2 linked regions of the Draconibacterium halophilum genome follow. The protein of the gene in region 1 interacts with the protein of each later gene in a pairwise test. Links are inferred from orthologs where the notes say so. Each region holds a gene or a part of one and is shown on either strand. Other genes may lie near its edges. The genes, in order: gyrB and gyrA.

The links.
Region 2: the proteins of gyrB (region 1) and gyrA interact in binary tests that used the Escherichia coli proteins (3 or more experiments, as listed by UniProt). The link is inferred for Draconibacterium halophilum from one-to-one orthologs.

Annotation. Positions count from the first base shown.
Region 1 is NZ_CP048409.1:2,432,631-2,448,163, reverse strand. What follows is about bases 7,536-10,474. They hold gyrB (DNA topoisomerase (ATP-hydrolyzing) subunit B), read left to right. Parts: upstream 7,536-7,989; coding sequence 7,990-9,960; downstream 9,961-10,474. Other genes in these bases: G0Q07_RS09845 (LOG family protein), read left to right, coding at 10,080-10,474; G0Q07_RS09855 (TonB-dependent receptor), read left to right, coding at 7,536-7,642. In the rest of the region: murB (UDP-N-acetylmuramate dehydrogenase), read right to left, coding at 1-400; G0Q07_RS09870 (glycosyltransferase), read left to right, coding at 753-1,856; G0Q07_RS09865 (cell division ATP-binding protein FtsE), read right to left, coding at 1,858-2,580; G0Q07_RS09860 (tetratricopeptide repeat protein), read left to right, coding at 2,781-5,852; more of G0Q07_RS09855, read left to right, coding at 5,864-7,535; more of G0Q07_RS09845, read left to right, coding at 10,475-10,661; G0Q07_RS09840 (Do family serine endopeptidase), read left to right, coding at 10,902-12,341; G0Q07_RS09835 (sigma-70 family RNA polymerase sigma factor), read left to right, coding at 12,452-13,312; G0Q07_RS09830 (cation:proton antiporter), read right to left, coding at 13,364-14,623; G0Q07_RS09825 (L-rhamnose mutarotase), read right to left, coding at 14,765-15,112; fucP (L-fucose:H+ symporter permease), read right to left, coding at 15,115-15,533. UniProt on the Escherichia coli protein: DNA gyrase negatively supercoils closed circular double-stranded DNA in an ATP-dependent manner to maintain chromosomes in an underwound state.
Region 2 is NZ_CP048409.1:2,806,495-2,822,155, forward strand. What follows is about bases 5,729-8,795. They hold gyrA (DNA gyrase subunit A), read left to right. Parts: upstream 5,729-6,038; coding sequence 6,039-8,552; downstream 8,553-8,795. Other genes in these bases: G0Q07_RS11235 (tetratricopeptide repeat protein), read left to right, coding at 8,674-8,795. Outside these bases: fabG (3-oxoacyl-[acyl-carrier-protein] reductase), read left to right, coding at 1-180; G0Q07_RS11215 (PfkB family carbohydrate kinase), read left to right, coding at 248-1,117; G0Q07_RS11220 (SpoIIE family protein phosphatase), read left to right, coding at 1,170-3,080; G0Q07_RS11225 (ATP-dependent Clp protease ATP-binding subunit), read right to left, coding at 3,128-5,653; more of G0Q07_RS11235, read left to right, coding at 8,796-9,852; G0Q07_RS11240 (hypothetical protein), read right to left, coding at 10,010-10,180; G0Q07_RS11245 (FISUMP domain-containing protein), read right to left, coding at 10,258-11,319; G0Q07_RS11250 (DUF6266 family protein), read right to left, coding at 11,404-12,054; G0Q07_RS11255 (hypothetical protein), read right to left, coding at 12,624-12,851; G0Q07_RS11260 (hypothetical protein), read right to left, coding at 12,882-13,481; G0Q07_RS21415 (rolling circle replication-associated protein), read right to left, coding at 13,465-14,691; G0Q07_RS11270 (hypothetical protein), read right to left, coding at 14,754-15,113; G0Q07_RS11275 (hypothetical protein), read right to left, coding at 15,125-15,661. UniProt on the Escherichia coli protein: A type II topoisomerase that negatively supercoils closed circular double-stranded (ds) DNA in an ATP-dependent manner to maintain chromosomes in an underwound state.

The sequences.
Region 1 (15,533 bases):
GTCCGTAAGCACCAATATTTTGCACCGGAGCAGCTCCAACTTTTCCGGGTATCAGCGATAGATTTTCAATTCCTCCCAGTCCCTGATTCGCAGCAAATTCAACAAACTCGTCCCATACTTCACCGGCGCCAACTTCAATCCATTCGTGCTGACGGTCTTCATAAACTGAATTCATTCCCGGCACATTTGGATGAATTACCAAGCCGTCGAAATCATTCAGAAACAAGATATTACTGCCCTCACCCAAAACGATCAGCTTCTCGTCTTTCCAGCTTTTATTGGAATTCAGAAACACCTCCAGGTCTTCCAGTTCGGTAAATTCGAAATAATATTTTGCCTTAGCGTCGATGCCAAATGTATTGTGTGCCTTTAGCGAATGATTTTCAGAAAAGCGGATCATAGAATAAATTTTGCGCAAAGATAAAAGCTCCATCGATTAATGATGAAGGATTAAGGATTAATATTTGTACCAATGCTGGATTGCCAAAATTGAAAAATTGTAAAACTGATATATTGTATGCAGAGCACGTTCTCAAATTAATCCACTACTATTGCCGATTGTATTGTGCCAACTGCCTATTCCCAAACTGCATATTGTGAGTATTTATTCCCTTTGTGAAACTTCGGGCCAACTATGCGGTTTAAAAATAAATGGTAATTGAATGGAGATTGAATCCGCATCAAGAATCTTCCAACTTCTGTCTTTGGGCTTTCTACTTTTTCTATCTTTACAACAAAATCATTTCATTCACTTGAAGCGCAAAAAGCAAATAATTGTTTCGGTAACAAACGACCTGGTTTCTGACAACCGGGTGCATAAAGTGTGCACATCGCTGGAGAAAATGGGATTCGAAATTTTGCTGGTGGGCAGAAAATTAAAAACCAGCCCGGAACTTACCCGAACCTACCCGACACATCGTATGCATTTGTTTTTTACACAAGGCGCCTGTTTTTATGCCGAATACAATTTCCGAGTTCTCCTGTTTTTACTTTTCCGAAAAGCCGATGTATTGTTGGCGAACGATCTGGATGCTCTGACCGCCAATTATCTTGCGTCAAAAATAAAGCGCGTACCGTTGGTGTACGATAGCCACGAATACTTTACCGAAGTTCCTGAATTAATCGATCGCCCGCGAGTAAAAAAAATATGGGAGTGGCTGGAAAGTAAAATGCTTCCGAACTTAAAACATTGTTACACCGTTTGCGATTCAATTGCCGCTATTTACCATGAAAAATACGGCACTGCATTTAAGGTTGTAAGAAATATTCCTGTAGGAAATGTAGAATCTCATAAAAACAAGAAAAGTACTCAGGAGAAAATCATTCTTTACCAGGGTGCCATAAACATTGGCCGTGGGCTGGAACAAGCCATTAAAGCCATGCATTTTATTGATGATGCACAGCTTGTAATTGCCGGCGATGGCGATATAAAAGAGCAACTGGAAGAATTAGTCAGCACTGAGAAATTGGAAAACAAAGTGCGTTTTACCGGTCGGCTTTCTATCGGGGAATTAGCAAAACTTACGCCAACTGCCGATCTTGGATTATCGATTGAAGAAGATCTGGGACTGAATTACCGTTTTGCCCTTCCCAATAAATTGTTTGATTACATTCATGCCGGAGTTCCTGTACTTGTGAGTAATTTACCTGAAATGACCGCAATTGTAGAGGAATACAATATTGGGGAAATCAGCCATTCGCACCATCCTAAAGATTTGGCCCAATCGATAAGCAAGGCACTTATAAACTCAGACAAAAGAATAATTTGGATGGAAAACCTAATGCAGGCAGCCAAAGAATTAACTTGGAAAAACGAAGAAAAGGTGTTAAAAAGTATTTTTTCAGCGTTTCTATAAGCTATACATTCTTATCCAGGATATTTTCAAACTCAAGTTCATCGGTATTTTTTGCCGAATCGTTTAATTTTCCATTTACACAAACCCATGTTCGTCCAGGTTTCTTGGCAATAGCCGCATAATCGTGCGTCGCCATCAAAATAGTTTTCCCATCGTTGTTCAACTGAATAAATAGATCCAGAATATCTTCCGAGGTTTCAGGATCGAGATTCCCGGTGGGTTCGTCAGCCAAAATAATATCAGCATGGTTTAAAATAGCTCGTGCAATAACAACACGTTGCTGCTCGCCACCACTTAACTGGTGAGGCATTTTCTCCTTTTTATGCAACATTCCAACCCTATTCAGCACTTCATCAACCCGGTTTTCAATTTCCAATTTATTTTTCCAGCCGGTAGCTTTCAACACAAAAGCCAGGTTGGCATTCACATTCCGGTCGGTAAGCAAACGAAAATCCTGAAAAACAACACCCAAACGTCTTCGCAAATGCGGAACTTCTCGTTTTTTCAATCCAACCAAATCAAAATCCAACACTTTTCCGGTACCAAACTCCAAAGGTATTTCGGCATTCAAGGTTTTTATCAGGCTGGTTTTTCCGGTCCCCACTTTCCCTACCACATAAATAAACTCGCCTTCCTGTACCTCAACATCAACGCCCGAAAGAACCAGATTATCGTACTGATAAATGCTGGCATCAAGCAACTTTATGACTGTTTTTTTGTCCATAAAAAATGTGTTGCAACTAAAATAGTTTGAAATTTCTTACCCACATATATAATAAAGGAAAGAAATAAACAGTTTTTTGTTAAGAATTACAAGCATTAACAACAGTTTAGCAAACAAGGAATAGCTATTTTAGTTGGTCGTTACAAAAGCAGAGAATAACGGCTTACAGGAATTAATTCATTAATACGAAAGCATAAAGCATGAGAACAATTCAGATTTGGATATCTCTTATTATCATTTTAGGTTCTTTTCAATACGTCACGGCGCAGGAAACGGCTTATTTCGATGATGTTAGAAAGGATATTGACATCGCAAAAGAACTCTACAACAAAGGAAAATACATTTCTACTTACCGGCAATTCGAAAAGATTCAGCAACGTGTTGAGCCCAAATCAGAACTGTATTCCGAAGCAGAATATTACAAAGCGGTTTCGGCACTTCATGCCGGTTACCGGTCGGGCGACAAACTCATTCGAACTTTTGTTGAAACCTATCCTGAAAGTCCGTACATGAACAGCGCACAATTTAATCTGGGTAAAAATCAGTTTGAAAAAAGACAATATTCGCTAGCCGTTCGCACATTTGCAAAAGTCGATCGTAGCGACTTGTCGGAAAACGAACGTATTGAACTGCAATACCAAAACGGATTTGCCAACCTCGAGCAAGGAAATAACAACGTTGCTTATCAGGAATTTATGGCTATCCGAAATACCAATAATTTGTACAGCAAACCGGCCACTTACTATTGTGCGCATATTCAATATTTGAATGAGGATTACGATGCCGCACTTGAAGGATTTACTGCGCTAAACAACGATCCGGCCTATTCGCAGGTAATTCCGCTGTATGTAAGCCACATTTACTACAAGCAGCAGAAATACAACGAAGTAGTAAATTACACCACGCCGATTATTGACGATGTGCAGGAAGAACATCAAATAGAACTGGCAAAAATAGTTGGCGATTCATATTTTCACTTAGGTCAGTACGAAAATGCCATTCCGTACTTAGAAACGTATTTCGAAACATCGGGGACAAAAACAAGGGAAGAAAATTACATCCTTGGCTTTTGTTATTACCACACCGACAAATATGCTGAGGCAGCCGAATTGTTGCAAAAAGCAGCTACCGGAGAAGATGAAATGACACAAAATGCCTACTATCATCTGGCTGACTGTTTTATAAAACTTGATGAAAAGGAAAAAGCAAAAACAGCTTATAACGCGGCTTCGGAATACGATTTTAATGCGGACATAAAAGAAGATGCGCTTTTCAGTTACGCCAAACTAACTTACGAGCTATCGTACTCTCCTTTTAACGAAACCATAAAAGCTTTTGACCGCTACATTGTGGAATACCCAAATTCGCCAAAAAACACCGAAGCTTACGAAATACTGGGTGAAGTTTATATGGTAACCAAAAACTATAAGGACGCCATAGAATCGATTGAAAAAATACAAAACAAAACACCCGATATTCTAGAAGCCTATCAGCGGGTAACCTTTTACCGTGGTCTGGAGCTGTTCAATAACCTGGCGTACAACGAGGCAATCGAGAATTTTGACTTGTCGCTGGCCAACGGAAGCTACAGCAACGAAATAAAATCGAGGGCACTCTACTGGAAGTCGGAAGCTTTGTACCGCGTAGGCGATTATAACAATTCAATTGCTTCGTACAACCAATTCGCACGCAGTTCTTCATCGGCAACCGATGCTGAAGCTTTAAGTGCCGATTACAACATGGCTTATGCTTATCTGAAAACCGATAACAAGGAAGCAGCACAACAACATTTCCGCCAGTATGTAGAAAAAATGCAGGGCAAACGAACTCCGAAGATTGCCGATGCCTACAACCGTATTGGCGATTATTATTTCCTGAATACAAATTACGCACAGGCCATCGATAATTATGAGCGTGCCTACAATATAAAAATGCTGGAAGCTGATTATGCACTGCTGCAAATTGCATTTTGCAAGGGACTTCAGCGTAAACAGCAAGACAAAATCAACAACCTGAACCTGCTGTTACGTGAGTTTCCGGAGTCGGATTACTACGATGATGCTTTGTACGAACTGGGGCGCGCGAACGAGCGAATGGGGAATAACTTTGAGGCCGTTCGCCAGTACCAGGAGATTGTTGAGAACCATCCGAACAGTAATTTTTACCGTAATGCATTGTTGCAATTAGGATTGGTAAATTATAACAACGGCGACTTTAACAAAGCCTTGCACCAATACAAAGAAGTGGCAGAAAATTACAAAGGCACACCCGAAGCAAATTCTGCTCTTCAAGGGATAAAAAATTGTTATGTGGAACTGAACAATGTAGATGCTTATTTTGCTTACGTTCGTCAACTGGGAGGCAATGTCAGCGTTAGCGCATCGGAACAAGACCAGTTAACCTATTCAGCTGCAGAACGTGTTTATATGGCCGGAAATGAGGATGCAGATATTCAACTGCAACAGTACCTTAATCAATATCCAAACGGAGCTTACGTTACTAACGCACATTTCTATTTAGCGGAAACTCGTTACAAGGAAGGTAAATACGAGGAAGCCAATTCGCACTACTCGTTTGTAGCCAACCAGCCCGATAATATTTTTACCGAACAGGCACTTGCACGAGCATCGGAACTAACTTACAATGCCGGCGATTACAATACCGCGCTTGAGCTGTTTAATCGCCTTGAAGAAAAAGCAACCGGAAAATGGAATTCGCTTCGTGCCAACACTGGTCAAATGCGTTGTCACCTCATCAATCAGAACTATCAGCAGGTAATTGTGGCTGCCGAAAAGGTAAATAAATCGGATGTGGCCAACGACGCTTTAAAAAAGGAATCCGATTATGCCATTGGAAAATCAAACTACGAACTGGGCAATTTAAGCTCAGCAATTAGTCCCCTACGCGATGTGGCAAAAGATACCAAACTGGAACAGGGAGCAGAAGCCAAATACCTGTTGGCAGAAATTTATTACCGCGACAACAACAAAGCCAAGGCTGAAGAAGAAATTGTTGATTTTATTGACAAAGGAACGCCCTATACTTTTTGGCTGGGAAAATCATTTTTACTACTGGCCAGTATTTACGAAGATAACGGCGATCAATTTCAGGCCAAACACACTTTAAAAAGTTTAGCAGAAAACTATAACAACGACAACGACGGAGTGAAAGCCGAAGCCCGGAAACGCCTCGATGTTATTCTGGCCAAAGAAGCGCAACAACAGCAAAATGCGGTCGACAGTTCGTTCCAAATGGAAATTAAACAAAACTAAAAATGCACAACATGTTCAAAACAGCTCGATATATTTTAACACTATTTTTTGTTGGCACTGTCATTTTTGCACAGGCGCAAACCGACACCACGCTTACACAGGAAGTAGAGGTTACAAAAGCCTACAAGCCAACCCTTTCTGATGCGAACAAACTGAACAGCATGCCAACTATTGATGAAACAGAACATCAGAAACCAACATTTAAGTACAACATCAACAGCAAGCCGGTTTTTAGTACGTTTTCTGTGAATCCGTTAAAAGCAGCCATTGTTGAAACGTCACAGGACCAAGATAATGGATACGGCTTGGTACGTGCCGGACTGGGAACCACATTCCGTCCTTATGGCGAGGTTTTCTTTAATAATCAGAATTCTAAAAACTCATTGTTTGGCATTCATGCCATGCACCTTTCGTCGTTTGACGATATTGAATTGGAAGGCGGCAATAAAGTGGATGCGCCGTTTATGAAAAACGAGGTCGACTTGTTTGTAAAACACCTTTTTCGTGACAATGTACTTTCGGTGAATCTCGATTTTAAACACGATGCTTTTAATTACTATGGCTATCCTTTAACTGCCGTGCCTGATCCGCTGCTGGAAGACGATCAAAACATCAATTATTTTGATACAAAGCAGTCGTTTGCAAAAGGCGGAATCAACATCGGGCTAAAAAACCCGACAGCCGAATACGATGATCCTACAGTTGGATTTGATTTTACTTACCATTATTTTGGCACAAAAACCGATCAGCGCGAGCATTACGCTAATTTTGTACTGAATGTGCAACAACCTATGGTTACCGGCGTTGGACTGCTTGAAGGCGGCGTTTTATATGCAAAAACCAGTTACAATCGCCTGCCTACAGACTCAATTAATATTGATGGCTCGCAAATAATTTTACACGCCAAACCCGCCTGGTTTATCGGCAACGAAACAGCCAATATTACACTCGGCGTTAATACCTGGTTTATTATGGTTTCTGATGAAGATACCGAAGCCAAGATTTCACCAAATGTACGCGCCAATTGGGCACCGGTTCCGGAACTGATCAATCTTTACGCTGGAATTGATGGCGACCACATCAGCAATTACTATTCAAAAATTGCCTACGAAAATCCATTTGTGGATCCGGTGCACGATGTAATGAATTCGTTCCAGAAATTTCGTTTTTATGGTGGTTTCGATGGCAAACTTTCAAAAAAGACCAACTTTAAAATTTCGGCAGAATATGCCATGATCGATAACCAGCCGTTCTATTATCTGAGTGAAGCTTTATATTTTGATCCTGCATACAATCCCGCTCCATCGATTGTTGACAATACTTTTAAGGTTTTATATGATAATATCGACCGGTTAAAACTAAATGTGGAGGTCTTTCACGCTTCATCAGATAAAGTTGACCTGACGGCATCCGTTAATTACTACAACTACAAGCTCGATGAGCAGGAAGAAGCCTGGAACCTACCAAAATGGGATGCCAACTTAAATATTGGCTACAAAGTAAGTGAACAACTTAGTTTGTCGGCCGACATCTTTTTAATGGGCGAACGAAAAGCACTGATAATTGAATATCCCGGAGATCCAAGACAGTTTAGTGCTCTTGTACCAATTTACAAATCAAACAATCTCGACACTGCTTTCGACTTAAATGTAAAGGGCAACTACCAGATCACCAACCAATTTTCGGTGTTTGCACAGCTTAACAATTTTGGTTTTCAAAAATATCAACGCTGGTTCGGATACCCGGTGCAAAGCTTTAATATGATGGCCGGAATAAGTTATTCTTTTTAACCGGCAACAATCAATCAATTCGATCAAAAGGGAGGCTTAAGCTTCCCTTTTTTTAGATAAAAACAATACCACTTTTTGTCGTTTTTCCCATCCATTGTTCTACGAAATAAAAACCGGCGTCTTTGCGCTCATTTTGAGGTTAATATCTTGTTAAAAAAACAGGCGTTTTAAGCCATTTAAAAAGGTGATTTTCTGCCTATTTTTTATATATTTGTGACATGATTATAAGATCGTTTTAAAATCACGATAAAAGCCTGAAGATCAACTAGTTTTCTTCGAAAAGATTTTAATTCTTTTTAGCGGAGAAAACTATTTTGTTTTAGCAGATTTAATTTTAACAAACAGAGATGAGCGAAAGTAAAAAAAATGACCTCCTAAACATCGGCAAGGGAAACTATGGAGCAGATAGTATCCAGGTACTTGAAGGATTAGAAGCGGTAAGAAAAAGGCCGTCGATGTACATTGGCGACACCAACGAAAAAGGGTTACACCATTTGGTATACGAAGTGGTTGACAACTCAATTGATGAAGCGCTTGCAGGATATTGTAACAATATCGATGTAATTATTCATGAAAATAATTCCATTACCGTTAGAGACGACGGCCGTGGAATTCCAACCGAAAAACATACAAAAGAAAACAAATCGGCGCTGGAAGTTGTAATGACTGTGCTGCATGCCGGTGGTAAATTTGATAAAGACTCGTACAAAGTTTCGGGTGGTTTGCACGGTGTAGGTGTTTCGTGTGTGAACGCATTGTCGTCTGACCTGAGAGCAGAAATACACCGCGACGGACAAATTTGGGTTCAGGAATACAAAATAGGAAAGCCACAATACGAAGCCAAAATCGTTGGAGAAACCGACATTACTGGTACAATAGTAACTTTCCAACCCGATGTTTCGATATTTTTAGAATCAAAATACAAATACGAAATACTGGCTGCACGATTACGTGAGTTGGCATTTCTGAATGCCGGAATTAATCTTTCGATTATTGACGAACGCGAAACGGATGAGGAAGGAAATTTCAAAAAAGAAAACTTTTATTCAGAAGAAGGATTAAAAGAATTTGTTGAATATCTTGACACAACACGTGAGAAGCTGATTGAGGAGGTGGTACACATCACTACTGAAAAGAATGGTATTCCGGTGGAAATTGCATTGCAGTATAACACTTCTTTTTCCGAGAACATTCATTCATATGTAAACAATATCAACACCATTGAAGGAGGAACACACTTAACCGGTTTTAGACGTGGATTAACACGTACCCTTAAAAATTATGCCGACCAAAGTGGAATGCTCTCAAAACTGAAATTTGATATCAGTGGCGACGATTTTCGCGAAGGATTGACATCAATAATATCGGTAAAAGTTGCCGAACCACAATTTGAGGGGCAAACGAAAACAAAACTAGGTAACTCCGAGGTTAGTTTATCGGTTGACCAGGCCACCAGCGAAGCCTTACAAAATTACCTGGAAGAAAATCCAAAGGCAGCCAAGCAAATTGTACAAAAAGTAATTTTGGCAGCTCAGGCCCGTCATGCGGCTCGTAAAGCCCGCGAAATGGTGCAACGTAAAAATGCGCTTTCGGGTGGTGGATTACCGGGAAAATTGAGTGACTGCTCTGAAAAAGATCCTGCTCTTTGCGAAGTATTCCTTGTCGAGGGAGATTCGGCAGGCGGAACAGCCAAACAAGGTCGTAACCGCAGAACACAAGCTATTCTTCCGTTGCGTGGTAAAATTCTGAACGTAGAAAAAGCCATGCAACACAAGATTTTTGAAAACGAAGAAATCAAAAATATTTTCACAGCGCTTGGAGTTACCATTGGTACCGAAGAAGATTCGAAAGCCCTAAACATGGAAAAACTGCGCTACCACAAAATTGTGATAATGACCGATGCGGATGTGGACGGAAGTCACATTGCCACGCTGATTATGACCTTCTTCTTCCGATACATGAACGACCTGATTACAAAAGGGCACCTCTACATCGCTGCTCCTCCACTCTTCCTCATAAAAAAAGGTAAAAAAGAATCATATGCCTGGAACGAGAAACAGCGTCTACAGCTGATTGAAGAATGGGCCGATGGTAACGAAAGTGCCGTGCATACGCAGCGTTACAAAGGTTTGGGTGAGATGAATGCTGAGCAACTTTGGTCAACAACAATGAATCCGGAGCAACGTATGCTACAACAGGTAACCATTGATAATGCCGCAGAAGCTGATCACATTTTCTCAATGCTCATGGGCGACGATGTACCGCCTCGCCGTAAGTTTATTGAAGACCATGCCACTTACGCAAATATTGACGCGTAATAAGGTTGAAGAACAAATAGCGCAGCGAGTCATTCCTTACTGCTGCCAATTTTCATAAAATATTGAGTTAAAATCCGGGATACATTCCTGGATTTTTTCGCTCTGCTAAATACCAAAATATGAACATCTGTGTTTTCTGCTCATCGAGCAATGCCATAAACGAAAAGTACTTTGAAGCTGCTCAAAATCTGGGAGAGTTAATTGGCAAAGGAGGCCATAATCTTATAAATGGTGGCGCCAATGTCGGATTGATGGAAACTGCTACTATTTCTGCCAGTAAAGCAGGTGCTGAAACAATAGGTATTATTCCGGAACGGATGATTGGTCGCTCGTTGGCATCCAACAACACTCATAAAGTTATAATTACTAAAGATATGATGGAGCGTAAAGCACAAATGCGCGACATGTCTGATGCGTTTATTGCATTACCAGGAGGTTTCGGAACACTCGAAGAAATACTGGAGGTAATTACACTTCGCCAACTCTCCTATCATTCAAAACCCATTGTTTTTGTGAATACAAATAATTTTTTCGACCACCTCTTTAAACAATTTGAGCTTTCGTATGTCGAACTATTTGCAAAAGATATTTACAGACAATTATATTTTGTTGCTGAAACACCTAAAGAAGCAATGAAACACATTGAAAACTATAAGGCTGTAGAAATCGATCTGAAATGGTTTAAAGTTCCTGAAAAATAATTAATTGCACCTGTAATTATTTAAGCGATAAATTGTCCTATTATTTGCATGTTCTGTCAAGCCATAATGACATAGTTTCAGAGAAGGCAGTTTTTGTTTCAACTTTTTAACACTAGTCATAGCTAGGTGTTAAATTATGCAAAATAGAAGCATTAAGTGGCAGGCCAGCAAAACAGTGGCAGCAAATTTGCGTTCTCAATAGCCTGAAAAGAAAACAAGAACGTATAAAATTTTTAAGTTATGAAAAGAGTAGGAAGAATTTCGCTGATATTTTTACTTGTTATAGCAGGTGCATTTGTAGGAGTTTGGGCTTACAGCACTTTTTTCGATAAGCCACAAGTTGTAACAGTAAAAGAAGAACAAGCAGCACAATTTGTTAATTACCCCGCAGACAGCGACCAAAAGTTACCCGATTTAACTTTTGCTGCCGAAAAATCAATTCACGCAGTAGTGCATATTGCCACACAATCTGTTCGAACCGGTCAATGGTCGAGCGGCAACCCGTATTTAGATGAGTTTTTTGGATTACAAAAAAGAGAACCACAAGTACAACAAGGTTTTGGCTCGGGCGTAATCATGTCGGAAGACGGTTATATCATAACCAATAACCACGTTATTGAAAACGCTCAGAATATTAAAGTAATACTAAACGACAAAAGGGAATTTGAAGCACGATTGGTAGGTACCGATCCGTCAACCGATATCGCCTTATTAAAAGTTGAAGCAGAAGATTTGAACTATTTAACTTATGGCAATTCAGATAATCTTCAACTTGGCGAATGGGTTTTGGCAGTTGGTAATCCGTTTAACCTTACTTCAACAGTAACAGCCGGTATTATTAGCTCTCAAGGACGAAACCTGGGAATTAACCAGGACCAGTACCGAATTGAGTCATTCATTCAAACCGATGCAGCAGTAAACCCCGGAAACAGTGGTGGAGCATTGGTTAACCAACAAGGCAACCTGGTTGGCATTAACACTGCAATTGCTTCACGTACCGGATCATACGCTGGATATTCTTTTGCCGTACCTGTATCAATTGTTAAAAAAGTAGTTGAAGATCTCAAAGAATTTGGAGAGGTACAACGTGCATTACTGGGTGTAAACATTGGCGATGTAAATGCAGAAATTGCAGAAGAACTGAACCTTGACAAGGTGGAAGGTGTTTATATAGGTAGAGTCGTTGAAAACGGAGCTGCCAACGAAGCCGGCATAAAAGAAGACGATGTTATCATTAGTGTTGATGGCGAGAAAACAAAAACAGCAGCCGAGCTACAGGAAAGAGTTAGTCAGTACCGTCCGGGCGACAATGTAGATATTGTTGTAATTAGGGACAATGAAAAGAAACAATTTACCGTTACCTTACGTAACAAACACGGCGACACCGAGATTGTACGCGACAATATAACCGTACTTGGTGCCGAGTTTGAAGCAGTGAGTAACAGTGTTAAGCAAGATTTGGGAATCAGAAACGGTATAATGATTACTAATCTTCAGAAAGGAAAACTTAAAGATGCTGGCCTCGAAAAAGGGTTTATCATTACCACAGTAAACAAAAAGCCAATTTACGAGGTATCAGATTTTAAGCGAGAAGTTGGAAATGCGAGAGGAGGAATATTGGTTGAAGGAGTATATCCGAATGGAAAATCAGCATACTATGTTTTTGGCGTTGAACGCTAACATGTTAAGCTTATACCTTTAACTTTGTATTAATTACAAAATACGATACGCTTTCTCTTTGACCATTAGATATTAATGTTCTATATTTGCACGTTTTTTAAGGATTATATATGAGACAACTAAAGATCACAAAGTCTATCACTAACCGTGAAAGTGCCTCTTTAGATAAGTATTTGCAGGAAATTGGTAAAGAAGAGCTGATTACTGTAGAAGAGGAAGTGGAGTTAGCACAGCGGATTAAAAAAGGCGATCAGGCGGCTTTGGAGAAACTTACAAGAGCAAACCTTCGATTTGTTGTATCGGTGGCAAAGCAGTACCAAAATCAAGGACTTAGCTTACCCGATTTAATAAATGAAGGCAATCTTGGGTTGATTAAAGCAGCCGAGAAATTCGACGAAACCCGCGGTTTTAAGTTCATTTCTTATGCAGTATGGTGGATTCGCCAATCTATTCTTCAAGCGCTTGCTGAGCAATCGCGTATCGTTCGTTTGCCTCTGAACCAGGTAGGTTCGTTGAATAAAATCAACAAAGCATTTTCAAAATTTGAGCAAGAACACGAACGCAAGCCATCGCCTGAAGAATTAGCAGAATCTCTTGAGCTACCTGCTGATAAAGTTGCAGATACTTTAAGAGTTTCTGGCCGACATGTTTCGGTTGATGCACCTTTTGTTGATGGAGAAGACAACAGTCTTCTTGACGTTTTGGTGAACAACGATTCGCCAAATGCCGACAAAAGCCTTATCAACGAATCTTTGGCAAGAGAAATTTTCCGCGCGTTAGCAACTTTGACTGAGCGAGAAAGTGACATCATCAAACTATTTTTTGGCATAGGGTGCCAGGAAATGACATTAGAGGAAATCGGTGAACGATTTGGATTAACCCGGGAACGGGTAAGACAGATAAAAGAAAAGGCTATCAGACGATTAAGACATACATCGCGTAGCAAATTATTAAAAACATATCTGGGCTAAGAAGAAAAAGAAAAGGTTGTCATTTAAATATGGCAACCTTTTTTATTTTAGTCAATTGGGCATCTCAATTACATCAGGCTTATCTCCCGCATCACTTTCCTGAACTTCTTCCTCCCCTTCTTCTCCATTTTTAGGATTGGTACTCTTACTTGCAATTAATGCCCAGGCCATAATTAAACTGGTAGAAATAATTACTACAAATAATACTGCACCTTCAAATTTTTCAGCCCGTAACGATTCGGGAATAGCAAAAAACAACAAAATAGTTATTAAGCCCTTGGGAGCAATAAAAGTTTGCGGCAGTGTATCCTTTCGCTCAACAACGTAAAATAATCCAAACCGCAGCACATAAGTAACTACCAGAAAGATTACACTTACTAGCCAAACTTTCCAGTTATATAACGAAGCCAGCGGCAATGTCATTCCAAAAACAACAAAAAAGAAGGTGCGTACCAAAAAGGCTGTTTCCTTAGTAATCATTTTAAACTGATCGAAAAGACCATCAATTCTTGAATCGCTCAACCATTCCCTCAGCCTTCCGAAAAGTAAAACTTTATAATTACGCAACAACAAGCCAAACATTAGAATAATAATCAACGATGACAGGTGAAACATTTTTCCTACAGCATACAACAAAACCAGTACTGCCAAAAACAAGAAAAATTTTGCATCGCCTTTAATATTCTGAATAATATAGAGCAAAGCATAACATAACACCACCGAAATAACCAGCGTAAGCACAATGTTACTTCCAATGGCAAAACTAAGCTGGCGCATACCCTCCACATTAAGGTTTTCAACAATCATATAAAATACCATAATGCCCAAAATATCAGAGAAGGTACTTTCATAAATAAGAAATTCTTTCTTGTATTTTGTAAGATTGGCAACACTTGGGATAATTATAGCACTACTCATTATTGAAAGGGGCAGCGCATATACCAATGCGGGTAAAAAATTTATTTCAGGAATAAAAAACTGAATAACAAAAGCGATAGAAACAGCTGTTAATCCCAACGATAAAGAGGCAATGGTAAATGATTTCCATATTAACGGCCAGTTTTCTTTCTTCAACTCAAGATCGAGAGCAGCTTCAAGTACAATCATTATTAAACCAACAATGCCCAATACTTCCAGTGCCCAAAAATAGTCGGGCTCCATTTCAAAGTAGGTCATTAATTGTTGCACTCCAACACCTAATAATATCAAGATCAACACACTAGGCACATTGGTTTTTCGTGCAAACATATTTGTAAAAAAGGATAATATAATAATGACGCAAAGGCCAATTAAAAAGAGGTATGCATTCATAAAGAGATATTTGTTTTAAGTTAAACAAACAGTTGGATTGTACAATTGTTTTTATGAAAAAGGCTGGCCTCTTTCTTTTGTTTAGAATACTGATGGAATCATTTCATACCCAGCAAGTACTAGAAAACTAACTCCTAATATTTAGTTTCTTAACTTAAAAATACGCTCCATTAATTGCCATTTTTCATCTGCCGTTGCAGTATCAGCGGTTTTTTGAAATTGCGACACATAAGCTTCCCATTCTGCCTGTCGTGGTTTTTTGGCTAATTTGCTCATGTCGGTATCGTGATCAAAATTGGGAACGGTATCCATGATCATAAAAAGCTGATTCCCCAACAGGTAAATTTCCATGTCAATAATCCCAACATCTAACATTCCCTGGGTAATTTCCGGCCAAACTGCACCCGGAGTATGAACTTTTTTATACTGCTCAATCAATTCCTGATTGTCTTCCAATTGCAAAGTTTTACAGTAGCGATTGTACTCCATTTTTATTGCGTTTTTTTAAATTCACGATAAGATCTTCTTCCATATATTGCAATTACGATAAAACAAATAAACGGCAAAATGAACGAAAAATTAACTGCCGGAATCGGCCCGATCGTCTCTTGATCGATAATAAGACCTTGCAATGGTGGCATTAAAGCTCCGCCCACAATTGCCATTACCAAACCAGCAGCTCCCAGAGTTGTATCGTCGCCAACATCTTCCAAAGCAATTCCGTAAATTGTCGGGAACATTAGCGACATAAAAGCTGAAGTTGCCACTAGTAAATACAATCCCATCATTCCCTGAATCAAAATTACACCAGCAGTTGTAAGCATTCCTCCCATGGCAAAAAGCAACAACATATAACGGGCGTTCAGGTACTTCATTAAAAAGGTACTGATAAAGCGACTGATTATAAAAA
Region 2 (15,661 bases), 370 kb from region 1 along the record:
ATAACTGAAATGACCGGTAAAATACCGGAAGATGCGCGTAAAGCATGGGAAGCCTCAATTCCTTTAAAAAGAGGTGGAACTCCTGAAGAAGTAGCAGGAGTAGCAACATTCCTCGCATCTGATTTATCGTCGTATGTAAGCGGACAAGTTATTACGGTTTGTGGTGCAATGAACACTTAAAAGAAGTGTGTGATAAAATATAAAGGAAGCTGTCTGGAAAGGCAGCTTTTTTTGTTTCTTTGTGTTGATGAAACACAAGGCCTTATTCGTTGGACTAACAACTATCGATATTCAATACTTTATTGATCAGATTCCGGTAGCCAATACCAAAGTTAAAACCGACATTCCCGATATTTTGGTTGGTGGCCCCGCAACCAATGCCGCTGTTGCATTTGCTTATCTGAATAAAACAGCAACACTTGCAAGTCCGGCCGGTCTGAATGCTTTTTCATCATTTATCGATCAGGATCTTAACAGTGTAGGAGTAGATCATTTTGATCTTGCATATGGCCAGGAATTCGAAACAATTTTGGCCACCGTGTTGACATCAAAAAATGGCGATCGTACAATTGTAACTCATAATCCAACAGAATTAGAAAGCACTATTTTGCCACAAAAGCTGATTGATTTGGTGGAACCTCAGATTTTACTTGTCGATGGGTTTTACCCTGAATTCAGCCTTGAATGTTCAAAAATTTGTAAAATGCAGGGCATACCCGTTGTCTCTGATTGTGGAAGCTGGAAACCTCAGTTCGATGAACAACTCAACTATATCGATATCGCAATTTGTTCGACTGATTTTATGCCGCCTCAATGTCATAGCCAAAATGAGCTTTTTGATTTTATGCGCGCTAAAAATGTAAAGTCAGTTGCTATTTCAAATGGTTCCCATAAAATCGAATATTTATCAAACGAGAAGAAGGGGAGTGTTACAGTTCCACAAGTAGAGGTAAAAGATACACTTGGTGCAGGAGATTTTCTTCACGGTGCATTTTGTTATTATTTTCTTGAATGTAATGATTTTGCGGAAGCTATTAAGCAAGCATCATCATTGGCATCGTTTACCTGCAGTATTAAAGGCACCCGCAAATGGTTAAATTTTAATCATAATACCTGACATCTGAAAAATTATCCGTAAATTGTTTTTAATCGGAAACAATAAAAAATGAATGTTAAATAAATCAATTGCATATCAGTTGAGTGTTTATATATCCTTAGCAGTAATAGGAGTATTTATTACTTTTATTGGTATATTTTTTCTCTTCAACCAAACACTTATTGAAGATAGTGTAAAGAATAAGGCAATGTCGCAAAGTGCACATGTAACAAGCAGTGTGCAACGTTATATAATAACTACCTCGGAGATTGCCGGAAACATTGCCGACCAGGTAATTTTTTACGGACAGCAAGATCACGCCGATTTATTTATTCAAAGTTTAGTCAATAAATATCAGTTTATTAATGCCATTTATGTAAAAATTGATTCAACCGTAACCGATTTACCATATTGGAGCTACTTTACATACCGGGATGGTGATTCGATTTTAATACAACGGGGCAGCAATAGTTTTTCGTCGTGTGCTAATGAACAAGAACAGTTTGAAAAACTTGTTGCCCAGGAAGGTGTAGGTTGGTCTGAACCCTATTTGTGCGAACGAAATAATATTGTGGTGGCAGCTTATTGTGCTCCGATAATGATAGAAAATCCATCCGGACAAGTAGAACGTGTTGGAGAAGTTATTTGTGAAATGTCACTAAATGAGCTAAATAAGCAGGTGAACAGTTTGAAAATTGGAAAAGGAGGTTTTGCTTTTCTGATGTCGAAAGATGGCGTTTTTATTACGCATCCCGTTAGCGAGTGGATTCTAAACAGAAGTATTTATGATTCGAATGAAAAGATTCTTAAAGAAGATATTACGATCACAACCAATAATGTACTGGCAGATTCAAAGCCGGGAACGTTAATTGCGTATCCTGAATTATTTAATTTTGAGAAAGCCCTGGTGTATTATGTTCCCATCGAGCAAAATGGCTGGGTTTTGGTATCGGTATTGCCTTATAAAGAATTATTTGAACCCTTGTATTTACCTGTACTTCAGATGTTGTTTTTCTCCGTTTTAGGAATACTCATTATTTACTTAACCGTTACATACATTATTAACCGGCAGATAAAACCGCTGAGTCTCGTTACCAAACAATTAAAACGTTTTAGTAATCTAACGGGGCCTTATAAAGATATTCCTGAGAATGAAGTTGTTCAGGTTGCTGAAAGTTTGAACTACATGAAATTGTGGTACGAGAAATACCTGCAAACACAATCCGACGAGCATAAGAAAAAACTACAGCGCCAGGAAGACATGAATCAGGCTTCCGAAATTCAGCAAAGTTTTATTAAAACAATTTATCCTGCTTTTCCAGACCGGACCGACATAGATCTTTATACCACCTACCAACCGGCCAGAGGAGTAAGCGGCGACCTGTTCGACTATTTCTTTATTGATGATGAACACCTGGTATTAACCATGGGCGACGTATCAGGCAAGGGAGTTCCGGCAGCATTTTTTATGAGCGTTGCACAAACGATTATAAAAACAAACGCATTGGTGCCAAAAGCAGATGAAATTGTAAAAAGAACAAATAAAGAATTGTGTACAACGAATCACCATCAGTTCTTTTTAACCCTTTTTCTGGGTGTTTTGAATGTTAAAACGGGCATATTAGAGTATTGCAATGCGGCTCATACTCCCGCATATAATATAAATAAAAATGGGAAGATTAAAGAACTTGCCCAGTCACATGGACTTCCATTAGGGCTTTATCCTGACAAATCTTATGGTTCAGCTAAAATTCAGCTTGAGAAAGGCGACACACTGGTTTTATATACCGATGGTGTTACCGAAATGCTCGACGAAAACAATGTACAGTACGGTAATCAGCAATTGGTAGAAAACCTGAAATCGTTGGCCGGACAAAGCCCAAAAGAAATGGTTGAGCGTTTAGAAAAGAGTTTTAAAATACATTATGGTCATGGTCCTCAATCGGATGATATCACCATGTTGATTTTTAAATACAAGGCATAAAAAAAGGAGGCTTTCACCTCCTTTTTTTATATATGAATATTTGTTTCCTATTCTTTTAGCGCTTTTTTGTTTGATAAAATACGCATCTGTAACCTTTCCTTTTTCTTATCAAAACCTACCGAAATTGTATCTCCTTCGGAAATCGATGCTTTGATAATAATTTCGGCCATTTCATCTTCCAGGTATTTCTGAATAGCCCGTTTTAGTGGTCGTGCACCAAACTGAGGATCGTATCCTTTCTCAGCGATAAAATCTTTTGCTGCCGGAGAAATTTTCAACTTGTAATTCAGCGATTCAACACGCTTGTACAAACCTTCAATTTCGATATCAATAATGGTGTGAATATGTTTCTTCTCCAATTGATTAAACACAACAACATCATCAATTCGGTTAAGGAATTCTGGTGCAAATGCTTTTTTCAATGCTTTCTGAATGACATATTTTGTATGCTCATTCTCTTCTTTCGCTGTTTTTATGGTTGAGAAACCAACGCCACGTCCGAAGTCTTTTAACTGGCGCGAACCAATGTTCGATGTCATAATAATAATTGTATTTTTGAAATCGACATTGCGCCCTAAACTATCTGTCAAACGTCCTTCATCCATTAACTGAAGTAGAATATTGAACACATCAGGATGTGCTTTCTCAATTTCGTCGAGCAAAACAACTGAGTAGGGCTTCCTTCTCACTTTTTCCGTCAATTGCCCGCCTTCTTCGTAACCTACATATCCCGGAGGCGCTCCCACTAATCTTGATACCGCAAATTTCTCCATGTATTCACTCATATCAATCCGAATCAGCGAATCTAAATTGTCAAATAAATAAGTTGTTAGAACTTTTGCCAGCTGGGTTTTTCCAACACCAGTGGGACCCAGAAAAATAAATGTTCCAATTGGGCGGTTGGGATCTTTCAATCCTGCGCGGTTACGTTGAATCGCTTTTACAATTTTGCCAATAGCCTCGTCTTGCCCAACAACTTTTCCTTTCAAATCTTTGCCCATGTTCATCAGGCGTTTACCTTCAGCTTGTGCAATACGTTGTACCGGAATTCCCGACATCATCGCAACAACTTCGGCAACCTTATGCTCATCAACGCTTTCACGATGATTAATAAGATCTTTTTCCCATTGTTCTTTTGCATCTTCCAATAGCGTGAGCAGATTCTTTTCTTTATCACGGTAATTAGCGGCCAACTCAAAATTCTGACTTTTGACGGCGCTTATTTTATCCTCTTTTGTGTTTTCTATTTTTTCTTCAAGCTTAACAATGTTGTCCGGAACATTAATATTCGTGATATGAACACGCGAACCGGCTTCGTCAAGCGCATCAATGGCTTTGTCGGGCAAATAACGATCGGTAATGTAACGTGCTGTTAGCTTCACACAGTTTTCAATCGCTTCAGGTGTAAATGTTACATTGTGATGATCTTCGTAACGATCTTTAATATTGTTAAGTATTTCAATGGTTTCATCAACCGAGGTTGGATCAACCATTACTTTTTGGAAACGACGTTCGAGTGCTCCGTCTTTTTCAATTTGCTGACGGTACTCATCGAGAGTTGTGGCTCCAATACATTGAATATCGCCACGTGCCAAGGCAGGTTTTAACATGTTGGCAGCATCCAGCGAACCAGTTGCACCGCCGGCACCTACAATAGTATGAATCTCATCGATAAACAAAATAACGTTATTAACTTTCGACAGCTCATTCAATATTGCTTTCATTCGCTCCTCAAACTGTCCACGATATTTTGTTCCTGCTACAATCGAGGCAATATCAAGACTTACCACTCGTTTGTCGAATAATATTCTTGACACTTGTTTGCCTACAATACGTAGCGCCAATCCTTCAGCAATTGCCGATTTACCAACGCCGGGTTCTCCAATCAAAATGGGGTTGTTCTTTTTACGGCGACTCAGTATTTGCGCCAGTCGCTCAATCTCTTTTTCGCGACCTACGATTGGGTCAAGACTGTTTTCTTCTGCCAGCTTGGTAATATCGATACCAAAATTATCGAGCACCGGTGTGTCCGATTTTGCTCCGGCAGCTTTTTTAGCACTCTGTCCTCCCGATGGGCCTTTGCCAAAACCTTCACCCGGTTCATCGTCATCACTTTCGGGAAAATCAGATTTTGCTTCAGTTTGCTGGTAATCTTGCAATTGCGACTTAACCATGAAATAGTTAATACCTAGTTCAACGAGCATTTGAGTTATCAAGCTGTCGTTATCTTTTAAAATAGCCAGCAAGAGGTGGCCACTGTTAGCAGTTGCACTTTTAAACGATCTTGCTTCTAAATAAATCAACTTTAATGTTTTTTCAGTTGATTTCAGCATGATCAAATCAGCTTTCTGATTAATATCTTTATCTGTGCGTACCTTGCTTTCGATTAGTTGTTTTACTTCAACCAGATCAACACCCAGGTTTTCGAGAATATCAGTCGCAGTTCCTTCGCCTTCTCTCAAAATTCCTAAAAAAAGGTGTTCCTGGCCTATATAATCATTCCCCAAACGAATTGCTTCCTCCCGGCTATATCCAATTATGTCTTTAATTCTTGGTGAAAATTGTGAATCCATATATAGTTTCCTTTTTGTCTCCGTTTAACAAATACTATTCCTAAAAGGTTGAAAGACTAAATTAAATAAAATTTGAAGCTACAAAGTATCGAAATGGCAGAAGTTATCAAATGTAACAAAAACATCATGAAAAGATGACAGTTAAATTGTTAATATCTTCTTATCAAAAGCATGTAAAACACCACTAAATATAAGCGTGACACAAATGATTTTACTATTTTTGTATGTCTTAAATGTAAGGTAACATAATAAACAATTTTTATGTATCAAACTTTTTTTGAGTATAATAGACAGACAGCGCTAAATGCCCTTATCGCCAAGGGTTTCGATTATTAATTTTAGTGTCACAAACTTTTAGTGATAATTTATTTTTAAAGGAGATATAATGACAGAAGGTGAAAAGATTATCAAAATAAACATTGAGGAGCAGATGAAATCTGCCTATATTGATTATTCAATGTCGGTAATTGTTTCGCGTGCACTACCAGATGTACGCGATGGTTTTAAACCGGTACACCGCCGGGTTTTATTTGGTATGCACGAATTAGGCATATTTTCTAATCGTTCATATAAAAAGTCGGCAAGAATTGTTGGTGAGGTACTTGGTAAGTATCACCCGCATGGCGACTCTTCAGTTTATTTTACCATGGTGCGTATGGCTCAACATTGGTCGTTACGTTACCCGATGGTCGATGGTCAGGGGAACTTTGGTTCTGTTGATGGCGACAGTCCGGCAGCAATGCGTTATACCGAGGCTCGAATGTCGAAGATCTCGGAAGAAACACTGGCCGATTTGGATAAAAATACTGTTGATTTTCAGCCCAATTTTGATGAATCGTTAAGTGAACCTAGTGTATTGCCAACAAAAATACCACAGCTACTTGTTAACGGAGCTTCGGGTATTGCAGTTGGTATGGCAACAAACATGGCGCCACACAACCTCAGCGATGTTGTTGATGCTACAATTGCGTACGTTGATAACACTGATATTGAGATGGATGAGCTTATCCAGATCGTAAAAGCGCCTGACTTTCCAACGGGAGGTATAATCTATGGTTACCAGGGTGTGGTAGATGCGTATGAAACCGGTAGGGGACGTATCGTCATCAGAGCTAAAGCCCATATTGAAAATGAAGGTGGTCGTGAGAAAATTGTTGTTACCGAAATTCCATACATGGTTAACCGTGCAGAAATGATTCAGAAAACTGCCGATCTGGTTAACGAAAAGAAAATTGAAGGAATTTCGAATGTAAACGATGAGTCGGACCGCGATGGAATGCGTGTTGTTTATGATTTAAAACGCGATGCAATGAGCAACGTTGTTTTAAATAAATTATATAAATATACACAGCTGCAAACGTCGTTTAGTGTTAACAGTATTGCGTTGGTACACGGTCGTCCCAAGATCCTAAACCTTAAGGATCTGATTAAATACTTCATTGAGCACCGCCACGAGGTTGTTGTACGCCGTACGAAATACGAACTGGAGCAAGCTGAAAAACGGGCTCATATTCTGGAAGGATTAATAATTGCCAGCGATAATATTGATGAAGTAATTGCGATTATCCGCGGTTCGTCAACACCTGAAGAAGCACGAAACAAATTAATCGAACGATTTGAATTGAGCGATATTCAAGCGCGTGCAATTGTCGAAATGCGTTTGCGTCAGTTAACCGGTCTGGAACAAGACAAACTTCGTAAAGAATACGATGAGATTATGGCGCAAATAGAACATTATAAAGCAATTCTTGCCGACGTTAATTTGCGGAAGGAAATTATAAAAGAAGAATTACAGGAGGTTAAAAATAAATACGGAGACGAACGTCGTACGGAAATTGTTCCTAACGCCGAAGAATTCAATCCTGAAGATTTTTATGCCGATGACGAAATGGTAATTACCATTTCGCATTTGGGCTATATAAAACGTACACCACTAACTGATTTCAGAACGCAGGGAAGGGGAGGTATAGGATCGAAAGGAAGCACCACCCGTGATGAAGACTTCCTGGAACATATTATAATTGCCTCGATGCATAACACTCTTTTGTTGTTTACTGAAAAAGGAAAATGTTTCTGGCTGAAAGTTTATGAAATTCCTGAGGGAACAAGAGCTTCAAAGGGTCGGGCAATTCAAAATATGCTGAATATAGAACCTGATGATCAGGTACTGGCATTCATAAAAGTGAAGACACTTGCCGATGAAGAATTCATCAATAATAATTACATTATTCTTGCTACCAAAAAAGGTATCATCAAAAAAACAACATTAGAAGCTTACTCACGTCCACGCCAAAATGGTGTGAATGCAATCACCATTAAAGATGGCGATCAATTACTGGAAGCACGTCTTACGAATGGCAGTAGCGAAGTTATGATTGCTGTGCGTTCCGGAAAGGCAATTCGTTTTAACGAAAGTATTGTTCGCCCGATCGGAAGAACAGCTTCCGGAGTGCGGGGTATAAAGCTTGGTCACGAGAATGACGAAGTTATTGGTATGGTTTGTGTAATGGATGAGAATGAAGATATCCTGGTAGTTGCAGAAAAAGGATATGGAAAACGTTCTAAAATTGATGATTACCGTGTTACCAACCGAGGTGGAAAAGGTGTAAAAACCATGAATGTAACTGAAAAAACAGGAGAATTGGTTGCAATCAAAAGTGTTTCTGACGATAATGATCTAATGATTATTACTCAGAAAGGAATTACCATTCGTCTGGCAGTTAATACCATTTCTATTCTCGGAAGAGCAACTCAGGGAGTGCGTGTAATTAATTTGAGAGATGATGACAGTATTGCTTCAGTAGCCCGAATAGCAGTGGTAGAGGAAACTGCCGAAGATATTACTGAAGTTGACACTGAAGATATTGATACTGAAGAAAATAACTTAGAACAAGAATAAATTATATATTATTTTTGTTGTTATTTTGAAAAAAATTGAAAACATATATTTTTGTGGCCTGTATCGTATCAGGCTTAATATGGCATAAACACGAATTGTAAAACTATAAATAAGTATAAAAATGAAAAAAACTATTATTCTTCTAGTCCTGGTATTTTCTGTTTCTGTAGCTTTTGCTCAGAAAGGTAAAGTAACCAGTGCTCAGAATCTTAAAGAAAGCGGCAAACTAGATAAAGCGTTGGAGTCCCTTGATGAAGCACTTGATACTTCTGACGATAAAGCAGTGAAGAAAACTATTCCTTGGCCAAAAACCTGGGAAGTTAGAGGAGAAATCTATCAGGCAATTTTTGCAAGCCAGGATAAAAACATGAAAGCTTTAAGTGATGATCCGCTTACTGTTGCTTTAGAATCATACAAAAAAGCACTTGAATTAGACGAAAAAGATAAATTCTCAAAAAGTGTAAAAATTAAATTAACGCTGTTAACCAACGATTTAACAAACCAGGCAGTTGAAGCGTTTAATAACGACGATTACGAATTAGCATTAAAATCTTTCGAGCAAATCCTTGAAATTCAAGATATTCCTGTTGTGAAAGAAGATAGTCCAAATGCTGTTGATACCGTAATTATATTCAACGCAGGTCTTGCTGCATTCAATGCTCAGAATTATGAAAAAGCAGTTGAGTATTATGGAGAAGCAGCAAAACACGGATACAACGGTGCAAGAACTTATTCATTAATTTCTGAATCGTATATTCAAATGCAGGATACTGTAAATGCGTTAAAAGCAGTTCAGGATGGTTTTGAAAAATACCCTGATGATAATAACGTGTTGACAAGTATGATTGACCTGTACATGAAAATTGGTAAAAATGAAGAAGCGTTGAAATACCTGGATATGGCAATTGAGCAAGATCCTAACAATGTAACGTATTATTTTGCCAAAGGTGCTTTATATGAAAAATTTGGTGATGAAGAAAAGGCTGTTGAGGCTTATCAAAAAGCGTCTGAGATCGATCCAACTTTTTTTAATGCATACTATAACCTTGGGGCATTGTACTACAATAAAGGAGTAAAACAAATCGAGGTTGCAACTGCAATTCCACCAAGCGAAAACGAAAAATACGAAGCTGAATTAAAAAAAGCTGATGTATGGTTTCAGAAAGCACTTCCATACATGGAAAAGTGCCGGGAGTTGAATCCTGAAGACGAAATGACACTTGAGTCACTTAAAAACTTGTATTACCGTATGAAGAACATGGAAAAGTACAATGAGATTCTTGAACTATTAGGACAATAATGATACGATAAAAAAGGAGGGAATTTCTCTCCTTTTTTTACATTCACAAATATAACATAATATCAAAAGTGGGACGGAAAATCCTACTTTTTAAGAGATAAGTAGTTGAGCCGCAAGGCTTAAGAGAGGGGCAAATCTTAGCTAAGGTTTGCCTCTTTTAGTTCAAAAAAATAGGTGCATTACCTAACAGATAATTAACACCTTCAACGATTAATGAGATTGCCAGCAATACTGCAACGAAAATAACAGAAGCTTTAAAATTTCTCCCAATGCCTTTTGTGTAGCTCTCAGGATCATAAACGCCGTTATTTCGATCATTGTAACTCATCTTTTACAAAGCTATGCCAAATCAAAGAGAATTAGCAAATAAAAGCGATTGATAAAATTGATTAAAAAAAAATAAGATTAAACAACAGCAATTAAAATTACTGTAAAAGCCCAACGATCCGAAGGAATTGAAGCTATAATATCCGGGATATAAATGTAATTTCTAAACTCCATGACTGCACGCCGGTTTACATCGGGGGTATCTTCTAACCAAAACTCAGAACGTTGTAAATATCGAAAAGATGTATTATAAGCACGATAACCACCACCACGCAAACTTAAACCTGTACTATTGCGAGGAGTGGAAACACTGGACCAAAAAGTAGGATCATCGGAAAGAAAGTTAAGCGAGTTGTCAAAATCAGAACCTAAAAAAGTTTTCATTTCATTAATATCTGAAATAGAAGGCAATTTCCAACCAGTAGGAATTAATGGAATTAAACGCTGCAAAGCGGCTTCATAATAAAGGCTTCCAAATAATACATTATTACCGGGGATACCTCCCGGATCATAAGAATCACCGCCAGAGTCTACCCATTTAATAGGTTCAGTTGTAAAAACTTGCGAACCAATAGAAATAATAGGATATGTAATACCATCAATAATAGGCGGATCAGGAAGAGGTTGAGTAATTTCGATTGTACTTGTTACTTCAGCATTCAAATAGTTATTAACAACGGTTTCGGAATTGTGGCCCATTATTGAAGCAATTTGAGCATTTGTTAGGCCATCGGCGTTAAGTTCACGGATAAAACAGTAGCGATAAATGTAACTGATAATTGAACGATCACCGGAGAATAAACCACCGAAAGGATTGATTTTATTAAACAAATATTCGAGCTGACCGGATGTTCGGCCTAAAAAGGGTTTGTATTGGTTTTCGATTGCTGCAAGAAATGAAGCAAATTCGCTGCTTAGAGTTATGTATCTGACCTGGTTACCTTTTTGCGGTTGTACCGAAACTTCATAACCTGACACAATTGTCCATCTTTCAATTTCAAATATTTCCTGAAGTCTGCAACCTGTTGTTCTAAGTAACTTGAATGCTTCTCTAAGTTCCTCAAAATATGGATATTCCGCCTCAACGAAATAATTGCAAACTTCCTGTAATTGAGCTAAACCGACGTCAAATTCTGCCATAATTGAACAATTAAAAAAGCCCGGCACAACAACCGGGCTTTACCAATAATTTACAAACTCTAATTCTAACCCAAATAAAAACAGTTATGCTACAATGGCACCGGCTTTGTATTGGCTATCGCTGGCGGTGTCGCCATCAACACTTGAAAAACCAAGATAGCAATGCAAAACATCAGCTTCTTCCCAACCTTCGAGCATTGGCAAAGAATCGGTTCCATCGCCTCGGGTAGCAGCTCCAACTTTACAAGTCCATTCTTCCTTTGTTTCGTTGAAAACTACCATCAGGGGTTTGTCACCAGCGGATTGACCGGGATCGTTTGCCGTATCAGCGTAATTAAAAACCACAGTGTTTGCCGCTTCTGAAGCTACAACCGTATCGATAGGAGTGTCCGCAATGGTTCCTTTTGAGATACTAACTTCAGCAGGCAACAAAGTGGCTGCGGGTGGTGCTGATAAGTCGAATGCTGCTTTTAAGTTTGCACTTTGGAAAGCATTGAACTGCGATTTTTTAACCGCTAATTCTTTGAATCCAATTACAATAACAGCAACTAAGGTGCGATACAAACCAACCATGAAAGAGAATGCAGCTCGCTGCGCTTTCTGTTTGTCGGTTTGCGGGTTAGCTACAACAGTTGGTTTAGCTTTTAAAACATTGATTCCTTTCCAACTTGAAAAGGTAGTTCCTCCAACTGATCCAGAACTTTTACCAATGAGTACGTTAGCAACTTTAGCCATGATAAAAAAATTTAATGGTTGATATTAAAAAACAATTGAACAAAAAATATTATAAATATCTCTGATAGACTGTGTTAGGCAATTGAAATCTGTACAATGAGCAATTAAAAACCCAAACGTAAAACTTAATACATTTGAAATTCGATTCTTACTAAAAATCCAATTGGTTGCTTTACTTACAAAATTCTCTTTCTCAGAAGTCGGCATATAGATAAAATCTATTGATTATCTACAAAGTTTATGAATAATTTATTATAAATGCAAATTATATCTTTTATCACTTTCATAGATTCTATTTATAATCCTTTCGAATGGACTACCATGTCAGCTTGATTCAATAAGTATTTTTAAACTTAAATATTCTTCGTTTTAAGTCCGCTTTAAGTCCACTCGGTGAGGCATGAAATCGCGACCACTTCAACCGAAAGGTTCCAGGCACTTCCGGGAGCCTGCACGGTGTCTGTGCATGGTATCAGGCCGTCAGGCTGTAAGATCACGGAAAAGAGGTACAGTAAATAGCAAAAAAAAAGCCGCGAAAGCGGCTTTTTTTACATATGATACAATCACAACTAAAAGTCTGTAATTGTATCGCACATAATGAAATAAGGTGTGTAATCAGTAGTTTTTGATACTTCTGTAGAAAAAGAAGGGTCTGCATCTGGTTTCCAGCCTGATTTGTAATAACGCACACTAATTTTCGAAACATGGGCAGAAAATTCAAAAAATAAATGACCACCTTTTTTTTCAACTCTTTCTGAAAGAGTTGCTAAACCTGATAAAAATTGTGAAAAATTCATAATACTAAAATTTTAAGTTAAACAATAAATTCAATGAAAAATCAATTTTTTCAACGGAAAGAACCATTTGAAACTGATAGCGACTAGCCATTTTCCGCGGCTGATATGCGCAAGGCTTTGCGAAGCGCAGCGGAGCAAACAAAGCCTGGCCTTGCGCATTTCAGCTGGGGAAATACCTTTGCTTATCAGTTTGAAATGGTAGCCGGGATGAAAGATTTTCCAGACAGCGCGGCGGTGGCTTGCCACCGTTCGGGCTGTTTTCGAGCGAAGCGAGTAGACAATAACGCCGCCCCGAAAGCTGATAAAAGCACAAAAGTTTTTAATCAAAAATGCAAAGCTGATTAGGGCATGAGCGGCACCATGGGCGCGACAGCACGGGGGTGCGGGGGCTGTGCTGTTTTGCCCTGCCTTAGTGGAACTTAACATTTTTAGCGGTTTAAAAAACGGCTGAAAATGTTTAGGGACACTTAGGCAGGGACGCGCCCGGAGCGCAAAGCCCCCGCAATAACATACGTGCCAGAAAAGCTGCAAAACATAAAAAAGAAACAACGAGAAACTAATAGCTTTGCGCTTCCAGAAGAAATAAACGAAAGCCCGAATAAAAAGCGATAATTTAAATATTCTGCACATTAAATAATGAATTTGGGTTTAGAGAATTTTGCAAATGAAAATCGAGATTTGCCTTAAGTTTTGGGAAATCATTCATGTTGAGGCCAAAAGTTGTGATTGTTTTCGAGCCAACTTTCTGTTCAAACTTCCAAGTTGTTTTTTTCGCAACTTCATCAATGCTCGGGATATCTTTCCAATTTTCTACGGCCGTAAAGTTTTTACACTTTGAAAGTTTAGAGCTACAACCCCAAATCCGGCCTGTTATGCCGTGCTTTGATAAAGCGGCCAATGCGTTTTCAATATCTTCAAGCTGTTGAACTCGTTCTCGTAATTCCGCAGAAAGTTGCTGATTTTTCGGGTTTTTCTCATCGTAATAAAAAAGCGTCGCCTCGATTTCAATAATTTTCTTCTTGTGCTCATCTTTTTGAATTTTTAAGGTTTTGATTTTCTGAGAGATATCGGTTTTTGTAACTCCTTTTGCAATGTACTTTGCAAGGTATGCAGCTGTATTTTTGACTTTGTAAAGTGCGTGAATATCAGTTGAGTTTGGATTTTGCCAATTTTCGGCTTTTCCTTTTTCGAATGCTTTGAACTGAGCTGCACGGCTGCGTTTGTCTTTTGGATTTTCGGACATGCGAAAACCATCTTTAAAAAATATCTGCATGTTTTTTTGGTACCTGGTGACATATCCAAGAATTTGAACTTTTTGGTTCCAGCTTTCCCGGACTTTCTGCCATTTCAGATATTGATTTGTTAGAATGTGAAAATGAATGTTGCCGTTTTCTTGCTTTTCGGCTTTCCATATGTACAATTCTACATTGAACTTTCGGCGCAAATCATTTAAAAAAGGGTTTAAACATCTTTTTTTGATCTCATTATCGGAATGTTCCTGTTTTGCTGGAAGTGTGAGCGTGATAAATGTGAGTTTTGATTTTACGGACTTCGAATATTTGGTACCTTTTTCATAGTTGGTTGTGAAATTTTGAGTTTTTGAAATAGTTCGTTTTCCAATTATCGATCGTTCTTTTGTGAGGTACAACATAAAATCGATCGTGCGTTTTAATCGCTTCCGGGAGTGTTCCGAAAGTTCGCCAAAGTAATTTTTATTGTCGCGCAGGTTTTCCCATCCACTTGAATAAAAATGTGTTCCATCGGCGCGGGTCACTTCCTCGAATAAAGTGATTGACTTCGGACTTAAGGAATAGCAAGGAATTGCGATATAATCAGGCATGAAAGAAAATTTTAACTCGTTGTTGAGTTATGGGACATAAGATAAACCAATAGGGGCGGCGGCTATTTTGAAGCTTCTGAGAGCTCATTTAGCTGTTTTGAGCTTGGAAATAAGTTGTATTCAAAATAGGCTGGAACTGTTGGCTGTTCTTGCAAATTGACCTTGATTATAAAGCTATTAACCTCGGGGTGTGAATTGTGCATGAATCTCAGATGATTATGCAAAAGTTTGTAAAGATCGTGTTTATCGTAAAATTCAAGTTCGGTTGCTGCATTTTCAACCTGAGAGATTAACCGGTCCAATATGCCGCGGTTGTAGGGACTTAATAAATTATCATCTTTCATTCTTTTGAGGAATAGACGCAAGTCGGAAGCGGTTGCTAATACTGTGCTTTTGGGTTCTTGACTTTGTTTTTGTGACATGGTGAATGGTTTTAAGATACGATTGATAAATGTGTAATTGATTGAGAATTTTGAGAGGTGAGAGCCGCAGAATCGAACGATGTTGCGGAGTTGAGAGAGTAATTTTGAATTTCTGCTTTACATTCCTGGAGCTGATTAATCAAGAAATCGCAGCGAATTTCTGTAGCTGCATAAGATTTTTTAGAGTTTAATTTCCTGATAATCAAAAGAATTTCGATTAAGCTTTCAATCAGGCTGTAAAGGTTTGGAAATACAAGAAAGTTGCCATCTGAACGAATGCCGATAAAAGTCAGCTGCTCGAACTGTTTTTCTACGTAAGAAATCAGAGCATTAACTTGACGTCGATCTGCGTAAAGTTCAGAGTGTCGTTTGTCGCGGTTGTCATCGAAATAAAAATAAACTTGCCGATATAAACTGAATACATCAGCAAAAATTAAATTTAATCGATTGTAACGCTTAGTAAGAAATTTGGAACTCTTAACAAGAAACTTTTTGCATTTCTTTTCATTTGAAAATTCATGAACTGTGCCGTTACCTAATTTTACGAC